Regions from separate parts of the Neobacillus oceani genome, predicted to be linked through region 3. Evidence: a T-box and tRNA genes for the amino acid it is inferred to sense, from the RefSeq annotation. Region 3 holds a T-box; the other regions hold tRNA genes.
What was found. The T-box of region 3 lies ahead of tyrS (tyrosine--tRNA ligase). A T-box ahead of a tRNA ligase gene usually reads a tRNA of that ligase, here a tRNA-Tyr.
Positions count from the first base shown of each region.

Region 1 (6,710 bases), 1.5 Mb from region 3:
AGTGAAAGAGATCCTGAAACCGTGTGCCTACAAGTAGTCAGAGCCCGTTCATGGGTGATGGCGTGCCTTTTGTAGAATGAACCGGCGAGTTACGGTCCCATGCAAGGTTAAGCCGAAGAGGCGGAGCCGCAGCGAAAGCGAGTCTGAATAGGGCGAATGAGTATGTGGCCGTAGACCCGAAACCAGGTGATCTACCCATGTCCAGGTTGAAGTCCAGGTAACACTGGATGGAGGACCGAACCCACGTACGTTGAAAAGTGCGGGGATGAGGTGTGGGTAGCGGTGAAATTCCAATCGAACCTGGAGATAGCTGGTTCTCTCCGAAATAGCTTTAGGGCTAGCCTCACGTTGTGAGAGTCTTGGAGGTAGAGCACTGTTTGGACTAGGGGCCCCCATCGGGTTACCGAATTCAGACAAACTCCGAATGCCAAAGACTTATCCGTGGGAGTCAGACTGCGAGTGATAAGATCCGTAGTCAAGAGGGAAACAGCCCAGACCACCAGCTAAGGTCCCAAAGTATACGTTAAGTGGAAAAGGATGTGGAGTTGCTTAGACAACCAGGATGTTGGCTTAGAAGCAGCCACCATTTAAAGAGTGCGTAATAGCTCACTGGTCGAGTGACTCTGCGCCGAAAATGTACCGGGGCTAAACGTATCACCGAAGCTGTGGATTGACATCTTCGATGTCAGTGGTAGGAGAGCGTTCCAAGGGCGTTGAAGCAGGACCGGAAGGACCTGTGGAGCGTTTGGAAGTGAGAATGCCGGTATGAGTAGCGAAAGATGGGTGAGAATCCCATCCACCGAATGCCTAAGGTTTCCTGAGGAAGGCTCGTCCGCTCAGGGTTAGTCGGGACCTAAGCCGAGGCCGAAAGGCGTAGGCGATGGACAACAGGTTGATATTCCTGTACCACCTCTTCATCGTTTGAGCAATGGGGGGACGCAGGAGGATAGGGTAAGCGCACTGTCGGATATGTGCGTCTAAGCAGTTAGGCTGGAAAGCAGGCAAATCCGCTTTCCGTGACGGCTGAGCTGTGACAGCGAGGGAAATTTAGTACCGAAGTTCCTGATTCCACACTGCCAAGAAAAGCCTCTAGCGAGATGGAAGGTGCCCGTACCGCAAACCGACACAGGTAGGCGAGGAGAGAATCCTAAGGTGAGCGAGAGAACTCTCGTTAAGGAACTCGGCAAAATGACCCCGTAACTTCGGGAGAAGGGGTGCTCTTTAGGGTTCATAGCCCTGAAGAGCCGCAGTGAATAGGCCCAGGCGACTGTTTAGCAAAAACACAGGTCTCTGCGAAGCCGCAAGGCGAAGTATAGGGGCTGACGCCTGCCCGGTGCTGGAAGGTTAAGAGGAGGGGTTAGCGCAAGCGAAGCTCTGAATCGAAGCCCCAGTAAACGGCGGCCGTAACTATAACGGTCCTAAGGTAGCGAAATTCCTTGTCGGGTAAGTTCCGACCCGCACGAAAGGCGTAACGATCTGGGCACTGTCTCAACGAGAGACTCGGTGAAATTATAGTACCTGTGAAGATGCAGGTTACCCGCGACAGGACGGAAAGACCCCGTGGAGCTTTACTGCAGCCTGATATTGAATTTTGGTACAGCTTGTACAGGATAGGTAGGAGCCTGTGAAGCCGGAGCGCCAGCTTCGGTGGAGGCGTCGGTGGGATACTACCCTGGCTGTATTGAAATTCTAACCCGCACCCATGATCTGGGTGGGAGACAGTGTCAGGCGGGCAGTTTGACTGGGGCGGTCGCCTCCCAAAATGTAACGGAGGCGCCCAAAGGTTCCCTCAGAATGGTTGGAAATCATTCGCAGAGTGTAAAGGCACAAGGGAGCTTGACTGCGAGACCTACAAGTCGAGCAGGGACGAAAGTCGGGCTTAGTGATCCGGTGGTTCCGCATGGAAGGGCCATCGCTCAACGGATAAAAGCTACCCCGGGGATAACAGGCTTATCTCCCCCAAGAGTCCACATCGACGGGGAGGTTTGGCACCTCGATGTCGGCTCATCGCATCCTGGGGCTGTAGTCGGTCCCAAGGGTTGGGCTGTTCGCCCATTAAAGCGGTACGCGAGCTGGGTTCAGAACGTCGTGAGACAGTTCGGTCCCTATCCGTCGTGGGCGCAGGAAATTTGAGAGGAGCTGTCCTTAGTACGAGAGGACCGGGATGGACGCACCGCTGGTGTACCAGTTGTCTTGCCAAAGGCATCGCTGGGTAGCTATGTGCGGACGGGATAAGTGCTGAAAGCATCTAAGCATGAAGCCCCCCTCAAGATGAGATTTCCCATTCGAAAGAAGTAAGATCCCTGAAAGATGATCAGGTTGATAGGTCAGAGGTGGAAGCACGGCGACGTGTGGAGCTGACTGATACTAATCGATCGAGGACTTAACCAATTAGATTACCATGTTCTTCCGAACTTCTTCTGAAATTATCCAGTTTTGAGGGAATAAAATTTCTTCTTGAAAGAACCACAAAAGACATTATAATAGAATATGTCTAATTCATTGTCTGGCAGTTATGGCGAGAAGGCCACACCCGTTCCCATACCGAACACGGAAGTTAAGCTTCTCAGCGCCGATGGTAGTTGGGGCCTTGCCCCTGTGAGAGTAGGACGCTGCCGGGCTTTGAATATTAGGTTTTTATTATTCCGCAGTAGCTCAGTGGTAGAGACAAGCATTTCTACTATGAATAAGCTGTGAGTTTTATACGCCGAGTCGCTTCTTGCGGAGCTTACTGAGGCGGGGACACAAATGCTATACAAGAGTATGGATATACTAAATATTCCGCAGTAGCTCAGTGGTAGAGCAATCGGCTGTTAACCGATCGGTCGTAGGTTCGAGTCCTACCTGCGGAGCCACTAATTATAAATTTTAGTATAATGCTTCCATAGCTCAGTAGGTAGAGCACTTCCATGGTAAGGAAGAGGTCAGCGGTTCGAGCCCGCTTGGAAGCTTATTTTTATGAAGGCCCCTTGGTCAAGCGGTTAAGACACCGCCCTTTCACGGCGGTAACACGGGTTCGAATCCCGTAGGGGTCACCATTTATTTGGAGGATTAGCTCAGCTGGGAGAGCATCTGCCTTACAAGCAGAGGGTCGGCGGTTCGATCCCGTCATCCTCCACCATTCATTTTAATATCATTCATTATGCCGGTTTAGCTCAATTGGTAGAGCAACTGACTTGTAATCAGTAGGTTGGGGGTTCAAGTCCTCTAGCCGGCACCATTTTTTGGTGGGGTAGCGAAGTGGCTAAACGCGGCGGACTGTAAATCCGCTCCCTCAGGGTTCGGCGGTTCGAATCCGTCCCCCACCACCATTCCCTGAATAGGTCCAAACAAAAAGAGCAATACTATGTATGTTCTTTTTAGGTTGTATGGGGATTCCTATTTTGGTGACCATAGCATTATTGGGCTATAGCCAAGCGGTAAGGCAACGGACTTTGACTCCGTCATTCGTTGGTTCGAATCCAGCTAGCCCAGTATTTTTTTATAACTCGAGCCATTAGCTCAGTTGGTAGAGACGAGCGAAGCTCCGTGAAAAATCTGCGAGTTGTACCCGCCGAGCTGCTACTTGCGGTCCTTACTGAGGCGGGGACACATATGTTAACAAAGATTAGGATAGCTAAATAAACTCGAGCCATTAGCTCAGTTGGTAGAGCATCTGACTTTTAATCAGAGGGTCGAAGGTTCGAGTCCTTCATGGCTCATTTTGTTGTTTAAATGAACCTTTTGTAGTATAGTTTTCATATACGCGGAAGTAGTTCAGTGGTAGAACACCACCTTGCCAAGGTGGGGGTCGCGGGTTCGAACCCCGTCTTCCGCTCCATAAGCCGGGGCCTTAGCTCAGCTGGGAGAGCGCCTGCTTTGCACGCAGGAGGTCAGCGGTTCGATCCCGCTAGGCTCCACCATCACATTTTTTACATAAAGACCTTTTTGCCTTGAATCCAAATTGGATTTAAGGCTTTTTTGTTGTTTTGAAAGCTTTAAACACTCCGACTTATGTTTAGTTGTTAGGGAGGTTAGGGATGCATGAGGAAAGTGCGGGTAAGTAAAGTTAAAGTGCGAAAAGGTTGACGCAAAAATCCGTTTGAGCGACAAAGATTAACGCAAAAGCCGAAAAGGTGTCGCACAAATCCGTTTGAGCGACAAGGATTAACGTAAAAGCTGAAAAGGTGTCGCACAAATCCGTATGAGCGACAAAGATTAATGCAAAAGCCCAAAAGGTGTGCACAAATCAGGATGAGCGACAAAGATTAATGCAAAAGCCGAAAAGGTGTCGCACAAATCAGGATGAGTGACAAAGATTTGCCCAAAAGCTGAAAAGGTGTCGCACAAATCCGGTTGACTGACAAAGATTATAGCAAAAGCCCAAAAGGTATCGCACAAACCGGGAACAGAACAATCAAAACCCGGAACTGGTGTTACTTAATTGACAAGTACAGACTAAATCTAGAAAGCAACGGTTTCTCCCCCTTATAGATTGACACTGTATATATATTCAAAGGTTTGTCGAGTTGAGTCAGTCGAAGGGAAGCGGTTACAATTAGGTATACAAAGGGGGAGTTCACAATGAAAAAGTTGTCCATTATCGGAATGCCAATGGACCTTGGACAGTTGCGAAGAGGAGTGGATATGGGCCCAAGCGCAATACGCTATGCCGAAGTTGTCGAACGGCTGAAAAAATTGTTTGATGAAATAGAGGATTTGGGGGACATTCCTGTCGGCAGGCCTGAAGTTGTTATCGACAAGGAGTCCAAATTAAGGAATCTTGAATTAGTAAAGGAAAAAAATGCTAAGCTTGCCGAGGAAGTAGATAAGGTTGTCCAAAAGGGGTCGTTTCCCCTGGTCCTTGGGGGCGACCACAGCATTGCAATTGGCACATTGGCCGGCATATCTAAACATTATAAAAACCTTGGTGTTATTTGGTATGACGCCCATGGTGATTTAAATACGGCTGAAACGTCCCCATCAGGAAACATTCATGGCATGCCTCTTGCTGTCAGCATCGGAATTGGACATAAAATGCTGACGGAACTGGGCGGCTACTGCCCAAAAGTTAGGCCAGAGAATATTGTCATAATTGGCGCGAGGGCGCTTGATGATGGAGAAAAGGATCTGATTAAGGAAAAAGGCATTAAAGTTTATACAATGCATGAAATTGATCGTATGGGTATGGCGCGTGTAATGAAAGAGACAATTGCCTATCTTAAAACTAGGACAGACGGTGTCCATTTATCCCTTGATTTGGACGGGTTAGATCCTCAGGACGCTCCAGGGGTAGGAACGCCTGTATTCGGTGGAATCACCTACCGGGAAAGCCACCTGGCGATGGAGATGCTGGCCGAAGCAAACTTGATTACTTCAGCTGAATTTGTTGAGGTGAATCCTATTCTTGATGAACGGAACAAAACCGCAAAAGTTGCTGTGGAACTGATGGGATCGCTTTTTGGGGAAAAACTTTTATAAGGCAATATAGTTAGAAACAAGGAAACCAGCGTCCGCTCCGAGGAGAGGCAGCTGGTTTTTTAATGGGAATCATAACTAACTTGATTTATTTTTGGCTGATCAGGAGATGGTATGTGTTTAATAAAGAGTCCAGTTTGGTGCTGGCCTCGATTACGTTTCGGTCTGTTAGGGATGCTTTGGAAGCAAGCTTAACCATTTCTCTCCGGGATGTTTCAATTTCCCTGGCCAGTTCGGAAAGCTGACAATGCATGGGTACCAATTCCTTTCTAAAAGTTACTATTTTTATCTCCGTTCTTTCATAATTTCAAACCTCCGGGAGAGATATATGGTAAGATTTTGTTAAAATTGTTTTTAAATACATGAAACCTTTTTGCAAGCGGTTCGTACTATCGGATAGCCGCAAGTGGAGGCGGAGGTAAAAAATTGGATGCTCTTGTTAAAAAAAGAATAAAACAAATAAAAAAAGGCGATCAGGATGCATTTGCCGAGATAGTCGAGCTGTACAAGGATAAGCTGTACCAGCTTGGATACCGGATGCTCGGAAATAGGCATGAAGCTGAAGAAATCGCCCAGGAAGCCTTTATAAGGGCGTATGTGAATATCAACAGCTACAACCAGGAATATAAATTCTCGACCTGGCTGTACAGAATAGCGACCAATCTCTGCATTGACAGAATCCGCAAGAAAAAACCGGATTATTATTTGGATGCCGAGGTGGCCGGGACGGAGGGTTTGACCCTATATTCCCGTATACCGTCCGATTCCCCCCTTCCCGATAAGGAGGTCGAGATGATGGAACTTCAAGAGGCCATCCAGGGAGAAATTGTAAGGCTGCCCGAAAAATACAGGTCAGTCATTGTCCTGAAATATATTGAAGAGTTATCGTTAAATGAAATAAGCGAAATACTCGATTTGCCCCTTGGAACGGTAAAAACCAGGATTCATCGAGGGCGGGAAGCATTAAGGAAGCAATTACGACATGTATAAGAGGTGAATGATGTGAACTGTCCCGAGGAAATTATTGTATACATGCATGAATATCTTGATGAAGATTTAGATCCCGAGCACGAACAGATATTAAAGGATCATTTAGGCACGTGCACCGCTTGCCAGAATATCTTTCATGAAATGAAGAAAACAATCGCCCTTATCCGCAGCACTGCGAATGTTCATGCACCGGACCATTTTACGCAATCGGTCATGGCTAGACTGCCGAAGGAAAAGAAAAAGGTAGGAGTACAGCGGTGGAT
Region 1 is NZ_CP143543.1:178,154-184,863, forward strand. It holds rRNA gene V1499_RS00985 (23S ribosomal RNA) at 1-2,391, shown strand, start outside; rRNA gene rrf (5S ribosomal RNA) at 2,506-2,621, shown strand; tRNA gene V1499_RS00995 (tRNA-Asn) at 2,781-2,855, shown strand; tRNA gene V1499_RS01000 (tRNA-Thr) at 2,879-2,951, shown strand; tRNA gene V1499_RS01005 (tRNA-Glu) at 2,964-3,038, shown strand; tRNA gene V1499_RS01010 (tRNA-Val) at 3,046-3,121, shown strand; tRNA gene V1499_RS01015 (tRNA-Thr) at 3,145-3,220, shown strand; tRNA gene V1499_RS01020 (tRNA-Tyr) at 3,227-3,311, shown strand; tRNA gene V1499_RS01025 (tRNA-Gln) at 3,403-3,474, shown strand; tRNA gene V1499_RS01030 (tRNA-Lys) at 3,629-3,701, shown strand; tRNA gene V1499_RS01035 (tRNA-Gly) at 3,746-3,820, shown strand; tRNA gene V1499_RS01040 (tRNA-Ala) at 3,827-3,902, shown strand; gene rocF (arginase) at 4,564-5,460, shown strand; gene V1499_RS01050 (Spo0E family sporulation regulatory protein-aspartic acid phosphatase) at 5,546-5,710, opposite strand; gene sigW (RNA polymerase sigma factor SigW) at 5,884-6,447, shown strand; gene V1499_RS01060 (zf-HC2 domain-containing protein) at 6,460-6,710, shown strand, end outside.
Region 1: it encodes a tRNA-Tyr, which carries the amino acid that the T-box ahead of tyrS (tyrosine--tRNA ligase) is inferred to sense. The anticodon was not compared.

Region 2 (6,710 bases), 2.2 Mb from region 3:
GATGGCGTGCCTTTTGTAGAATGAACCGGCGAGTTACGGTCCCATGCAAGGTTAAGCCGAAGAGGCGGAGCCGCAGCGAAAGCGAGTCTGAATAGGGCGAATGAGTATGTGGCCGTAGACCCGAAACCAGGTGATCTACCCATGTCCAGGTTGAAGTCCAGGTAACACTGGATGGAGGACCGAACCCACGTACGTTGAAAAGTGCGGGGATGAGGTGTGGGTAGCGGTGAAATTCCAATCGAACCTGGAGATAGCTGGTTCTCTCCGAAATAGCTTTAGGGCTAGCCTCACGTAGTGAGAGTCTTGGAGGTAGAGCACTGTTTGGACTAGGGGCCCCCATCGGGTTACCGAATTCAGACAAACTCCGAATGCCAAAGACTTATCCGTGGGAGTCAGACTGCGAGTGATAAGATCCGTAGTCAAGAGGGAAACAGCCCAGACCACCAGCTAAGGTCCCAAAGTATACGTTAAGTGGAAAAGGATGTGGAGTTGCTTAGACAACCAGGATGTTGGCTTAGAAGCAGCCACCATTTAAAGAGTGCGTAATAGCTCACTGGTCGAGTGACTCTGCGCCGAAAATGTACCGGGGCTAAACGTATCACCGAAGCTGTGGATTGACATCTTCGATGTCAGTGGTAGGAGAGCGTTCCAAGGGCGTTGAAGCAGGACCGGAAGGACCTGTGGAGCGCTTGGAAGTGAGAATGCCGGTATGAGTAGCGAAAGATGGGTGAGAATCCCATCCACCGAATGCCTAAGGTTTCCTGAGGAAGGCTCGTCCGCTCAGGGTTAGTCGGGACCTAAGCCGAGGCCGAAAGGCGTAGGCGATGGACAACAGGTTGATATTCCTGTACCACCTCTTCATCGTTTGAGCAATGGGGGGACGCAGGAGGATAGGGTAAGCGCACTGTCGGATATGTGCGTCTAAGCAGTTAGGCTGGAAAGCAGGCAAATCCGCTTTCCGTGACGGCTGAGCTGTGACAGCGAGGGAAATTTAGTACCGAAGTTCCTGATTCCACACTGCCAAGAAAAGCCTCTAGCGAGATGGAAGGTGCCCGTACCGCAAACCGACACAGGTAGGCGAGGAGAGAATCCTAAGGTGAGCGAGAGAACTCTCGTTAAGGAACTCGGCAAAATGACCCCGTAACTTCGGGAGAAGGGGTGCTCTTTAGGGTTCATAGCCCTGAAGAGCCGCAGTGAATAGGCCCAGGCGACTGTTTAGCAAAAACACAGGTCTCTGCGAAGCCGCAAGGCGAAGTATAGGGGCTGACGCCTGCCCGGTGCTGGAAGGTTAAGAGGAGGGGTTAGCGCAAGCGAAGCTCTGAATCGAAGCCCCAGTAAACGGCGGCCGTAACTATAACGGTCCTAAGGTAGCGAAATTCCTTGTCGGGTAAGTTCCGACCCGCACGAAAGGCGTAACGATCTGGGCACTGTCTCAACGAGAGACTCGGTGAAATTATAGTACCTGTGAAGATGCAGGTTACCCGCGACAGGACGGAAAGACCCCGTGGAGCTTTACTGCAGCCTGATATTGAATTTTGGTACAGCTTGTACAGGATAGGTAGGAGCCTGTGAAGCCGGAGCGCCAGCTTCGGTGGAGGCGTCGGTGGGATACTACCCTGGCTGTATTGAAATTCTAACCCGCACCCATGATCTGGGTGGGAGACAGTGTCAGGCGGGCAGTTTGACTGGGGCGGTCGCCTCCCAAAATGTAACGGAGGCGCCCAAAGGTTCCCTCAGAATGGTTGGAAATCATTCGCAGAGTGTAAAGGCACAAGGGAGCTTGACTGCGAGACCTACAAGTCGAGCAGGGACGAAAGTCGGGCTTAGTGATCCGGTGGTTCCGCATGGAAGGGCCATCGCTCAACGGATAAAAGCTACCCCGGGGATAACAGGCTTATCTCCCCCAAGAGTCCACATCGACGGGGAGGTTTGGCACCTCGATGTCGGCTCATCGCATCCTGGGGCTGTAGTCGGTCCCAAGGGTTGGGCTGTTCGCCCATTAAAGCGGTACGCGAGCTGGGTTCAGAACGTCGTGAGACAGTTCGGTCCCTATCCGTCGTGGGCGCAGGAAATTTGAGAGGAGCTGTCCTTAGTACGAGAGGACCGGGATGGACGCACCGCTGGTGTACCAGTTGTCTTGCCAAAGGCATCGCTGGGTAGCTATGTGCGGACGGGATAAGTGCTGAAAGCATCTAAGCATGAAGCCCCCCTCAAGATGAGATTTCCCATTCGTAAGAAGTAAGATCCCTGAAAGATGATCAGGTTGATAGGTCAGAGGTGGAAGCACGGCGACGTGTGGAGCTGACTGATACTAATCGATCGAGGACTTAACCAAATAGATTGCTCGTTCTTCCGAACTTCTTCTGAAAATTATCCAGTTTTGAGGGAATGAAATTTCCACTTGAAAAAACCTGAAAAGGTATTATAATAAAGTATGTCTGATTCAATGTCTGGCAGTTATGGCGAGAAGGCCACACCCGTTCCCATACCGAACACGGAAGTTAAGCTTCTCAGCGCCGATGGTAGTTGGGGCCTTGCCCCTGTGAGAGTAGGACGCTGCCGGGCTTTGATTAAATACTATTCCGCAGTAGCTCAGTGGTAGAGCAATCGGCTGTTAACCGATCGGTCGTAGGTTCGAGTCCTACCTGCGGAGCCAACAAATGGAGAGCTGTCCGAGTGGCCGAAGGAGCACGATTGGAAATCGTGTATACGCTAACCGCGTATCAAGGGTTCAAATCCCTTGCTCTCCGCCATATATATTTTAATACTGGCCCCTTGGTCAAGCGGTTAAGACACCGCCCTTTCACGGCGGTAACACGGGTTCGAATCCCGTAGGGGTCACCATACATTGGAGGATTAGCTCAGCTGGGAGAGCATCTGCCTTACAAGCAGAGGGTCGGCGGTTCGATCCCGTCATCCTCCACCATAGGTTTATATTTTTTATTGTCGCGGGGTGGAGCAACGAGCGTTGCCTCACTGATTAAACTGCGAGTTGTACCCATCGAGCTGCTTCTTGAGTTAGCCTACTGAGATGGGGACAGTCAATGCTCCCAATGAGCATGACAAAAATGTAATATTTTTTTATCGTCGCGGGGTGGAGCAGTCCGGTAGCTCGTCGGGCTCATAACCCGAAGGTCGCAGGTTCAAATCCTGCCCCCGCAATTTGGTCTGGTAGTTCAGTTGGTTAGAATGCCTGCCTGTCACGCAGGAGGTCGCGGGTTCGAGTCCCGTCCAGACCGCCATTTATGGCTCAGTAGCTCAGTCGGTAGAGCAAAGGACTGAAAATCCTTGTGTCGGCGGTTCGATTCCGTCCTGAGCCATATTTAATTTAATTTATATTCACTATGCCGGTTTAGCTCAATTGGTAGAGCAACTGACTTGTAATCAGTAGGTTGGGGGTTCAAGTCCTCTAGCCGGCACCATTTTTTCGGTGGGGTAGCGAAGTGGCTAAACGCGGCGGACTGTAAATCCGCTCCCTCAGGGTTCGGCGGTTCGAATCCGTCCCCCACCACCATTTATACAGGGGTATAGTTTAAAGGTAGAACGAAGGTCTCCAAAACCTTTGGTGTGGGTTCGATTCCTACTACCCCTGCCAATTTTCCCAATAATGGCGGTCGTGGCGAAGTGGTTAACGCACCAGATTGTGGCTCTGGCACTCGGGGGTTCGATTCCCCTCGATCGCCCCATTTATGTTTAAATATTGATATTGGGCTATAGCCAAGCGGTAAGGCAACGGACTTTGACTCCGTCACTCGTAGGTTCGAATCCTGCTAGCCCAGCCATTTATGCGGAAGTAGTTCAGTGGTAGAACACCACCTTGCCAAGGTGGGGGTCGCGGGTTCGAATCCCGTCTTCCGCTCCATTATTCGGCGGCATAGCCAAGTGGTAAGGCAAAGGTCTGCAAAACCTTTATTCACCGGTTCGAATCCGGTTGCCGCCTCCATCATACAAAGTCCAATTCATTTTATTATGCCGGTGTGGCGGAATTGGCAGACGCGCACGACTCAAAATCGTGTTCCGAAAGGAGTGCCGGTTCGACCCCGGCCACCGGTATCTGAAAACGTTGAAATGACGCTGTTCTACACAAGATGTAGAACGGCGTTTTTTCGTTTATGCGGAACGATCCAGCAATTAAAATCGTACGCGGTGGAAACGAATAACACTGTAATGGGGACGTCATTATGGCCTGTACTAGACGCCAGAACGAACTATCTATGACGGAGGACATGTCGAAGCACTGTTGCAGCCTGCGCTCCGATTATCTGGATTTTGAGGGAATCCGTTAGAACTTTGGGTTAAGGAGTGCGAAATTCGAATTTACGCTCGTTAAGGTGGCCGCCTATACATACGAGGTAACTGGCAGTGTGCATTAAGTGGACAAGCTGACGTAGCAAAATGCACATCGAGCAGGATGCGGAAGTTATACGTGGCTAATGTGGCGGGCGTTGTTAATGTCCAGGTTATCGAGGTTTACCGGACATTACTTTTATTATATTGCATCGGTCGATATACTTAGCTATTATAGGGTACTTTCCCGAAACGTAGCCGTTCTCATTCGGATTGCTTCTCGTGATGTAGACACCGTTTCAACGGACTTTTTAATGTATATACATATCGGCACGACTCAAAACCCGTGATCCGTGAGGAGTATCGGTTCGACCCCACCATCATTTTTGAATGCTTTAGTTAAGTAATATCCGTAATATAGCTCAAGAACATTGGTGTATCAGTGTTCTTGAGCGTTTTTATATATTTTTTTATAACGATACCAATCGAAGCAATATTTTTGGACTTTTTATTTGGTGTCATAACCCAAAAATTGCACGAGATATGGATGTCATACCTATTTTTTTCGGGACATACTAAAACTAGATAGAAGGTGACAATTTTTACGACACTTTTTTACAAGACTCGAGTTTTTCTAATTGACTTTAAGTAGTTGTATTGTAAGATGGAAGTAATGATTTTTTAATATTCCAATTATTAAGAACACAATTCCATACTCTAAAATTATTTTAATTGGAAAATAATTAGAAAGGTGTGTGCTTGTTGGAAAAAGAGAAGAAAATCGCAAAACAGGGGGAACAATCAGGCAGACTGGAACGTATGGGTATTTCTTTAGCAAATTGGAGTGAGAAGTGGTTTCCAGATGCGTATATTTTTGCTGCAGTTGCAGTTGTGATCGTTGCAATAATTGCTTTATTAATGGGAAGGACTCCTGTCGAGGTGGGGGTCGATTTTGGAAAACACTATTGGGATTTGATTCCTTTTACAATGCAAATGGCTTTTATTATTATTACAGGCTACGTAGTGGCTTCTTCAAAACCTGTTCATAAGCTCATTGCTAAGATGGCGACAATTCCTAAATCACCGAAAGTAGCTGTAGCTTTTGTAGCATTCTTTGCCTTAGTTACATCATTAATTAGTTGGGGATTTAGCTTAGTGTTTAGTGGTATCCTGATTAAAGAAATCAGTAATCGAGTCAAGGGTGTCGATTATCGAGCCATGGCAGCAGCAGGGTTCTTAGGTCTTGGAAGTATTTGGGCATTAGGGCTTTCTTCATCAGCAGCATTATTAATGGCAACGAAATCTTCCATTCCTCCTGAATTGTATGAAATTAGTGGTACGATTGCAATGTCGGAAACGATTTTCACTTGGCAGAACTTAGTCATGATTGTTGTTCTAATTGTTTTATCCGTTTGGCTTGCATATGTGTCCGCACCAAATAAGGACAAGGCAAAGACTGCGGAAATGGCTGGTCTTGATTATAGCCGGATAGAATCTCTTGAAAAAAAGAAGGGTGATAGACCAGGAGAATGGTTGGAATATAGCCCAATATTAACGATCTTATTAGTTACTCTAGGTTTTCTTTATATTGGATACATAATGGCTGATGTAGGTCCAATCGCAGCACTAAATCTCAATAATTATAACTTCATACTTTTAATGTTTGGGTTGCTTTTGCACTGGACACCGAGGAACTTTTTGAATTCAGTATCTAACTCAGTACCTGCTATTAGTGGAGTACTTATACAGTTTCCATTATATGCAGGGATTTTCGGAATTTTAATGAATTCAGGACTTAACGATGTATTAGTAGACTTCTTTCTTTCCATTTCGACTGAAAATACTTTCCCAGTCATTGCAGGGATCTATTCAGCTGTTCTAGGGCTCTTTCTACCTTCAGGTGGGGGAAAATGGATTGTTGAAGCACCGTACTTGCTCGAGGCTGCGAAAGAGTTAAATGTTAGCATGGCTTGGATCGTGCAAGTATATAATGCGACAGAAGCACTCCCTAACATGGTTAACCCGTTCTTTATGTTACCTTTACTGGGAGTATTGGGGATCAAGGCTAAGGACCTCGCTGGTTACTCTATATTACAATTGATTTTTCATGTTCCAGTTGTACTTTTCTTAGTTTGGATTTTAGCAAAAACACTGCCGTATGTTGCTCCAGTCTTCCAGTAATTTATGTTAATACCTCGACTCAGTTTTATACTGGTCGAGGTGTTTTATTGCAAAATTCAGCCCAGATTCAAATTTATTACATATATCATTTGGACTTTTTAAAAAAAGTATTAAAAAATGAAAAAGATATTTTACACAAATTTTTCACAAGTCCACAATGAACCCTTATATATGAAGGAGTTAGAAGGCATATTATACCCCGGCCACAGGTTTCAACTATTGACTAGAATTTTGCTTTATTA
Region 2 is NZ_CP143543.1:819,124-825,833, forward strand. It holds rRNA gene V1499_RS04000 (23S ribosomal RNA) at 1-2,335, shown strand, start outside; rRNA gene rrf (5S ribosomal RNA) at 2,450-2,565, shown strand; tRNA gene V1499_RS04010 (tRNA-Asn) at 2,582-2,656, shown strand; tRNA gene V1499_RS04015 (tRNA-Ser) at 2,663-2,753, shown strand; tRNA gene V1499_RS04020 (tRNA-Glu) at 2,770-2,844, shown strand; tRNA gene V1499_RS04025 (tRNA-Val) at 2,851-2,926, shown strand; tRNA gene V1499_RS04030 (tRNA-Met) at 3,089-3,162, shown strand; tRNA gene V1499_RS04035 (tRNA-Asp) at 3,166-3,242, shown strand; tRNA gene V1499_RS04040 (tRNA-Phe) at 3,248-3,320, shown strand; tRNA gene V1499_RS04045 (tRNA-Thr) at 3,347-3,422, shown strand; tRNA gene V1499_RS04050 (tRNA-Tyr) at 3,430-3,514, shown strand; tRNA gene V1499_RS04055 (tRNA-Trp) at 3,522-3,595, shown strand; tRNA gene V1499_RS04060 (tRNA-His) at 3,611-3,686, shown strand; tRNA gene V1499_RS04065 (tRNA-Gln) at 3,708-3,782, shown strand; tRNA gene V1499_RS04070 (tRNA-Gly) at 3,788-3,862, shown strand; tRNA gene V1499_RS04075 (tRNA-Cys) at 3,869-3,943, shown strand; tRNA gene V1499_RS04080 (tRNA-Leu) at 3,972-4,053, shown strand; gene V1499_RS04085 (hypothetical protein) at 4,452-4,637, shown strand; gene V1499_RS04090 (short-chain fatty acid transporter) at 5,050-6,468, shown strand.
Region 2: it encodes a tRNA-Tyr, which carries the amino acid that the T-box ahead of tyrS (tyrosine--tRNA ligase) is inferred to sense. The anticodon was not compared.

Region 3 (6,710 bases):
CCGTGCCCACAGATATATTTCGTTGCGCTGTGGAGTGAAACATCACAGCCAAGGGCGAGAGGATTTTGAAGATAAGGAGACGAAAACGTATTATCGACAACGACCGGAATGCCCTTTTCTTTTGCGATATCCGCTACCATTTTCAAATCAACCAGTTTCATTGTCGGATTGATCGGCGTTTCAATAAAAACACAACACGTCGTATCCCTGATGCTTTCTTTTACCTGTTCCGGTGTCTCCATGGGTGAAAAGCTGTGGGCAATTCCGAAGTTTTCTTCCATTAACTTCAACAGGCCGTACGTACAGCCATAAACTCCCTGTGAACAAAGAATGTGGCCGCCTGATTTTGCAAGTGTGAACAGAATCGCAGACACGGCCGCCATCCCTGAAGAAAAAGCCAGGGCAGCCTCTCCGCCTTCCAGCTCGGCAATCCGATCTTCAAGCGCCTTAATAGTCGGGTTTCCAAGACGCGTATAAATATAGCCATCCTCTTCCCCTGCAAACCGTCTTCCACCCTGCGCCGCGTTATCGAATACAAACGTAGACGTTTGAAAAAGGGGTGGTACCAGGCTTCCTTTGTGCTCTTTGGGCGAATAGCCCGAATGGATCATCCGTGTTTCCAAGTGAAGGTCTTTTTCCGCCATAAATGACTCCTCCTTATGTAAACGCTTACAAACTACCTATCTACAGAATATGTGAAAGAGAGGAAATATGGAAGCAAAAGTTTGCGTACAAATGTTAGCCTTGACTTATCATAGAGAAAAATTATATAATACTCTTTGTGTAAAATAGTGCAGCCTATGTGAACCCATTATGGCTCTCATTTTGTTCCTCACACTAGAAAAGCGCAAGTGACCGTTTAGCGGCGTATGGACTGGAGGGCTCCGAACGAGATAAAGGAAACACGATGAACGTAGTGAATCGATGTTGACTTATCGTAAGGAGGAGACCGAAGTACACTAGACGCTGGTCGCTGGAGCTAGACAACAAGAAAAGCGCAAGTGACCGTTTCAGTCGCTGAAGCTAGACAACACGATATACAAATGTGATGGTGCATCTTGTAACCCTATGCTGCTGGGGCGAGGGTGCATGAAAACAAAATGGCCCATATTGATGATTCATACGGTTTTTATTTTACCAAAATAAAAACACAAGGAGGAGTCTTTCATGGCTCGATACACCGGCCCAAGCTGGAAAATTTCCCGCCGTCTTGGAATTTCCCTGACTGGTACAGGAAAAGAATTAGAAAAGCGTCCATACGCACCAGGACAACATGGTCCTAACCAACGCAAGAAGCTTTCCGAATACGGATTGCAGCTTCAGGAAAAACAAAAGCTTCGTCATATGTACGGAGTGAACGAGCGCCAATTCCGCACTTTGTTTGACAGAGCCGGAAAAATGGCTGGCGTTCACGGCGAAAACTTCATGGCTCTTCTTGAATCACGCCTTGACAACGTTGTTTACCGTTTAGGCCTTGCGCGCACACGCCGCGCTGCCCGCCAGCTGGTAAACCACGGCCACATCCTTGTTGATGGATCCCGCGTTGACATTCCGTCATACCGCGTAGCGCCAGGCCAAACAATCAGCCTTCGCGAAAAGTCCCGCAACCTTGATGTTGTAAAAGAATCTTTGTCTGTGAACAACTTTGTTCCTGACTACTTGACTTTCGATGCTGACAAGCTTGAAGGCACATTCACACGTGTTCCTGAGCGTTCCGAGCTTCCAGCCGAAATCAACGAAACTCTTATCGTCGAATTCTACAGCCGTTAATTGGCCTTTAAAAAACCCCGTTCCTCTCAGGACCGGGGTTTTTTCTTGTCCAAAACAATTTTCCGATACAGATAGCTTAAATAAATATAGACAGCGAGGACGATAATCGCGGGCAAAACCCTCTCAATCCAAACCCCGTCAGCCAGCAGCAATGGCCCCACGCCAAAAAAGGTTACAATGGCAAAAAGGATAAGAAAAATAAGATTCCAAACCCACTTCTTCATTCGCCAACCCTCCCCTTCTTTCCATTATAGGGCCGAAAGAAGGAAAGGTTCCGGTTTTGGCAATACCGTTATTAATATTCTGCTGTTTCCTAAAGGGTTAATTAAAACAGCCGCAGGCATGAGCGTTGCGGCTGTTTCGAACTTAATAGTGAATCAGGAAGTACTTCTTTTTCCCTCTCCTTATAATCGTGAATCGGCCATCGATCCTATCGGTTTCAGCCAGCACATAGGCGGAATCAGTAACTTTTTCACCATTAAGCGAAACCGCCCCGGTTGTGATATCTTCGCGCGCCTGCCGCTTCGATGGCGAAATTTTCGCCGCCACTAGCAGGTCGACAAGGTTCTCTTCACCCGCGAATTTATAGGAAGGGACATCCTTGAAACCTTGCTCGATTTCCGAAGCGTTCAGGTTCCTTACATCGCCGCTGAACAATGCGGCAGAAATCCGTATTGCCTGATCTAGCGACTCCTGCCCGTGAATGAGGCGGGTCATCTCTTCAGCAAGAGTCTTTTGCGCCTTGCGGAGATGCGGCTCTTCCTGGACCGATTTTTCAAGCTCCTCAATTTCTCCGTGTGATAGGAAAGTGAAATATTTCAGATATTTTACGACATCCGCATCCGCTGTATTGATCCAGAACTGGTAAAACTCATAAGGCGTTGTCTTTTCAGGGTCAAGCCAGACCGATCCGCCCTCGGTCTTCCCAAACTTAGTGCCATCCGCCTTCGTCACAAGCGGAATCGTCAGCCCAAATGCTTTCGCGTCCGGAACCATTTTCCGAATCAATTCAAGCCCCGTTGTAATATTGCCCCATTGGTCGCTGCCGCCAATTTGCAGCCTGCAATGATGGTTTTCATACAAGTGCTTAAAGTCCATCCCCTGGAGGATTGTGTAAGTAAATTCCGTAAAGGATATGCCGGATTCCAGCCGGCTCGCGATGGTGTCCTTGGAAAGCAAGTAATTGATGCCGATATGCTTCCCGTAATCCCGCAAGAATGTGATAACATCCAGCGATTTTGTCCATTCGTAGTTATTGACCATGACGGCGCCATTTTCGCCTTCAAAATCGAAAATGGCTTTGAGCTGCTCCGTCAAACACTCAACGTTATGCTGGACCGTTTCGATGCTTTGAAGCGTCCTTTCTGTGTTTGGCTTCGGATCGCCGATTAGGCCTGTTGCCCCGCCGACAAGGACAATCGGGCGATGGCCTGCCTGCTGGAATCTCCTCAGCGTCAAAAATGGCATAAGGTGCCCGATGTGCATGCTATCTCCAGTTGGGTCCATTCCGCAGTACAAGGATATTTGCTCGCTGCCAAGGGTCTCCCTTAGCCCTTCCTCATCTGTCTGCTGGTAAATGATGCCCCTCCACTGCAAATCCTCCAATAAATTCATCATTCTTCCTCCTGTTTTTTCAAAATAAAAACGCCCCTGCATTAAATGCAGGGACGCTAATATCGCGCGGTACCACCCGGCTTGGGGAAAAATTCCCCCACCTCAAGGATAACGGACCATGTCCGTCGCCTGACGCCTAATAGGCATCGGCAAAAGCTCCGGGGTGTAATTCATTTTTCCATGTGGGCTGCCTTTCACCTGCCGGCAGCTCTCTAAGAGCCAGGGATGGAAAAACTACTAAATCCTTTCACAGCCTTTTCATTATAAACGAAAGCTATAGTACTGTTTTTACCATAGCGCCGCCTGTATTGTCAAATGGTCCTTCCAATTTTTCGATTATTCCAAGCATGGCATATTCCTCGTTTGTTTTATGCTATAATGTATGTGATTTTGGAGGGATTCTATGAATGATAATAAGCGGCAATCGTTTAGAAAAGCTAAGTCGATGCTCACAAATAAAACAACTGTTAAACGCGCTAGGATTGCTTACGGCGTCGTCTGGAACCTTTTTCTTCTGTTCCTGATAATCGGCATCGCCGGCGGGGTATTCGCCGCCGGTGCGGGAGCGGGATATTTCGCCTCCCTCGTCAAGGACGAACCGATTCGAAGTTTCGAGAGCATGAAAAAAGACATCTACAATTATACCGAAACGTCGGATGTGTATTTTGCCGATGATGTATACCTCGGAAAACTTCGAAGTGACCTTGATCGGGATATTGTCAAGCTTTCGGATGTCTCAAAGGACCTGGTCAACGCTATTATCGCGACGGAGGACCAATATTTTTACGAGCATGATGGAGTCGTCCCGAAAGCGATTATGAGAGCTGTGCTCCAGGAAGTAACGAATTCCGCTAATCAGACGGGCGGCAGTACGCTAACCCAGCAGCTGATTAAAAACCAGATCTTAACGAACGAAGTCTCATTTGAACGGAAGGCAAAGGAAATCCTGCTTGCCCTCCGGCTCGAACGCTTTTTTGAAAAAGAAGAAATCCTTGAAGCCTACCTGAACATGGCGACCTTTGGGAGGAATGCATCAGGCCGGAACATTGCCGGGGTCCAATCGGCCGCAAAAGGGATTTTCGGCGTCGACGCGAAGGTTCTGAACCTTCCGCAATCCGCCTACATTGCCGGGCTTCCGCAAAGCCCATTCGGCTACACCCCTTTTACAAGGGATAAGCAAATTAAGAAGAACCTTGAGCCCGGGCTGAACCGTATGAAGGTTGTTCTGAAAAGGATGTATAATGGCGGGTTTATTACCGAGCAACAATACAAGGACGCCCTTGCGTATGATGTGACGAAGGATTTCGCGAAACCATCGGCAGACCCGCTGGAAAAATATCCATGGGTAATGGTCGAAGCGGAACAGAGGGCTGTTGACATCCTGGCAAAAATACTCGCCGAAAAAGCGGGCATTTCTAAAAAGGAATTAGCCGAAAATAATGAGCTTTACAATAAGTACTATATGCTTGCCCAACGAGATTTAAAGCAGAACGGCTACAGCATTCATACAACCATTGACAAAAAAATGTACGATGCGATGGAAGCAACGAAAAACAAATACCCGAACTTCGGGCCAGATAAACCGCAGGTGAAGGAAGACCCGGATACTAAGGAAAAGGTAACGGTAATGGAACCAGTGGAAGTTGGCGCCATCCTGATTGAGAACAAAACCGGGAAAATTCTTAGCTTCGTCGGCGGAAGGGATTTCAAGAAACAGGAGTTGAACCACGCGACACGGGCAATCCGCCAAAACGGTTCGACGATGAAGCCCCTGCTTGGCTATGCGCCCGCATTTGAGCTCGGTAAGGCTTCACCGGGAACAATTCTCCCGGATGTGCCTTTACGCCTTGACCCGAGTGAACCGGACAAGGTTTGGCCGAAAAACTACGGAGGCGGGTACAGCGGCCTTGCTACTGCCAGGTACGCACTTGCAAAATCGTATAATGTGCCTGCGGTCAAGCTGTACACAGACATCCTAAAACACCGCCCCGCTCAATATCTTGAAAAAATGGGATTCACTACCCTTCTCAAAGACGATTTTGTAAACCCGTCGACCGTGCTCGGTTCCATGGCGAACGGAGTTACCGTTGAAGAAAATACGAATGCTTTTACCACTTTTGCCAATGGCGGAAAATTCATCGATGCTTACATGATCGAAAAAATAACCGACAAGAATGGAAAAATAGTGTACGAGCATAAAACAAAGCCTGTAACGGTATTCACCCCGCAGACTGCGTATTTGACCGTTGACATTATGCGCGATGTGTTCAAATACGGAACTGCCGCCTCAATCCCTGGAAAACTGAAATTCAAAACTGATTGGGCGGGTAAAACAGGAACAGGTGTCGACTACCATGACTCCTGGATCGTTGGCTCCAACCCGAATGTGACATTCGGAATCTGGACAGGCTATGATACGCCGAAGTCGCTTCAGGCGAAAGGCAACCTAACGTACAGCCAGCGGACGAATTATCTTTGGGCCTCGCTTCTTAATGCCGCTTACGATGTTCAGCCGTCGGTGATCGCGCCAAAGAGCCAATTCAAAATGCCAGGCGGGATAGTGTCAAAAACTTTCTGTGCGATTTCAGGCATGCTCCCATCGGAAACGTGTATAAAAGCAGGGCTTGTGGAAACGGATTTATTTAACATAAAATACGTTCCGACCGAGGTGGATAACAGTTTCGGATCAGGAAAATATGTAAGGATTGGGGACCGCAATTACCTGGCGGACAATTCGACTCCTGGCGATTTTGCAAAATCAGGCCTGATTTTGAATCCTGATTATGCTTCAAGCCTTGCGGGTACAAATTTCAAGGATGCCGCTGCGCTCATACCAAAGCTGCAAAGGTGGTCCAATGTCATTGTTCCCAATGCCAGGCTGCCCGAAAACGGGAAAATTCCCGCATCCGTCTCCCTTACAGCTTCGGACGGCACACTCACCTGGCAGGCAGTTAATGAAAGTGATATTATCGGCTACCGGGTATACTTGGCAGGCGGAATAAAGGCAGCCAGCATCCGCGCGGGAACAGGCCTCTCCTACCCAGCTGCACCAGGCACCTATTATGTAACCGCAGTTGATATTGCCGGAAACGAATCAGCCCCATCCAACTATGTCACCGTTGGCGGGGAATAGGAAAAGCGTAAGCGCACGTTTAGCGCTGTAGCTGGACAAAGAAAAGCGTAAGCGCCCTGCGCTGGAGCTAGGCAAAACCCCTGCATTAAAAAAACCGCACCGGAACTGATCCGGTGCGGTTTTATGTTATTGGAGGTATTAATCTTCCATAGTGGACAAGTCGCCGGTAGGAAGGTCCAGTTCCCATGCCTTC
Region 3 is NZ_CP143543.1:3,238,156-3,244,865, forward strand. It holds gene megL (methionine gamma-lyase) at 1-644, opposite strand, end outside; gene rpsD (30S ribosomal protein S4) at 1,168-1,770, shown strand; gene V1499_RS16360 (DUF6954 family protein) at 1,797-1,994, opposite strand; gene tyrS (tyrosine--tRNA ligase) at 2,137-3,384, opposite strand; T-box leader at 3,431-3,644, opposite strand; gene V1499_RS16370 (transglycosylase domain-containing protein) at 3,788-6,517, shown strand; gene acsA (acetate--CoA ligase) at 6,656-6,710, opposite strand, start outside.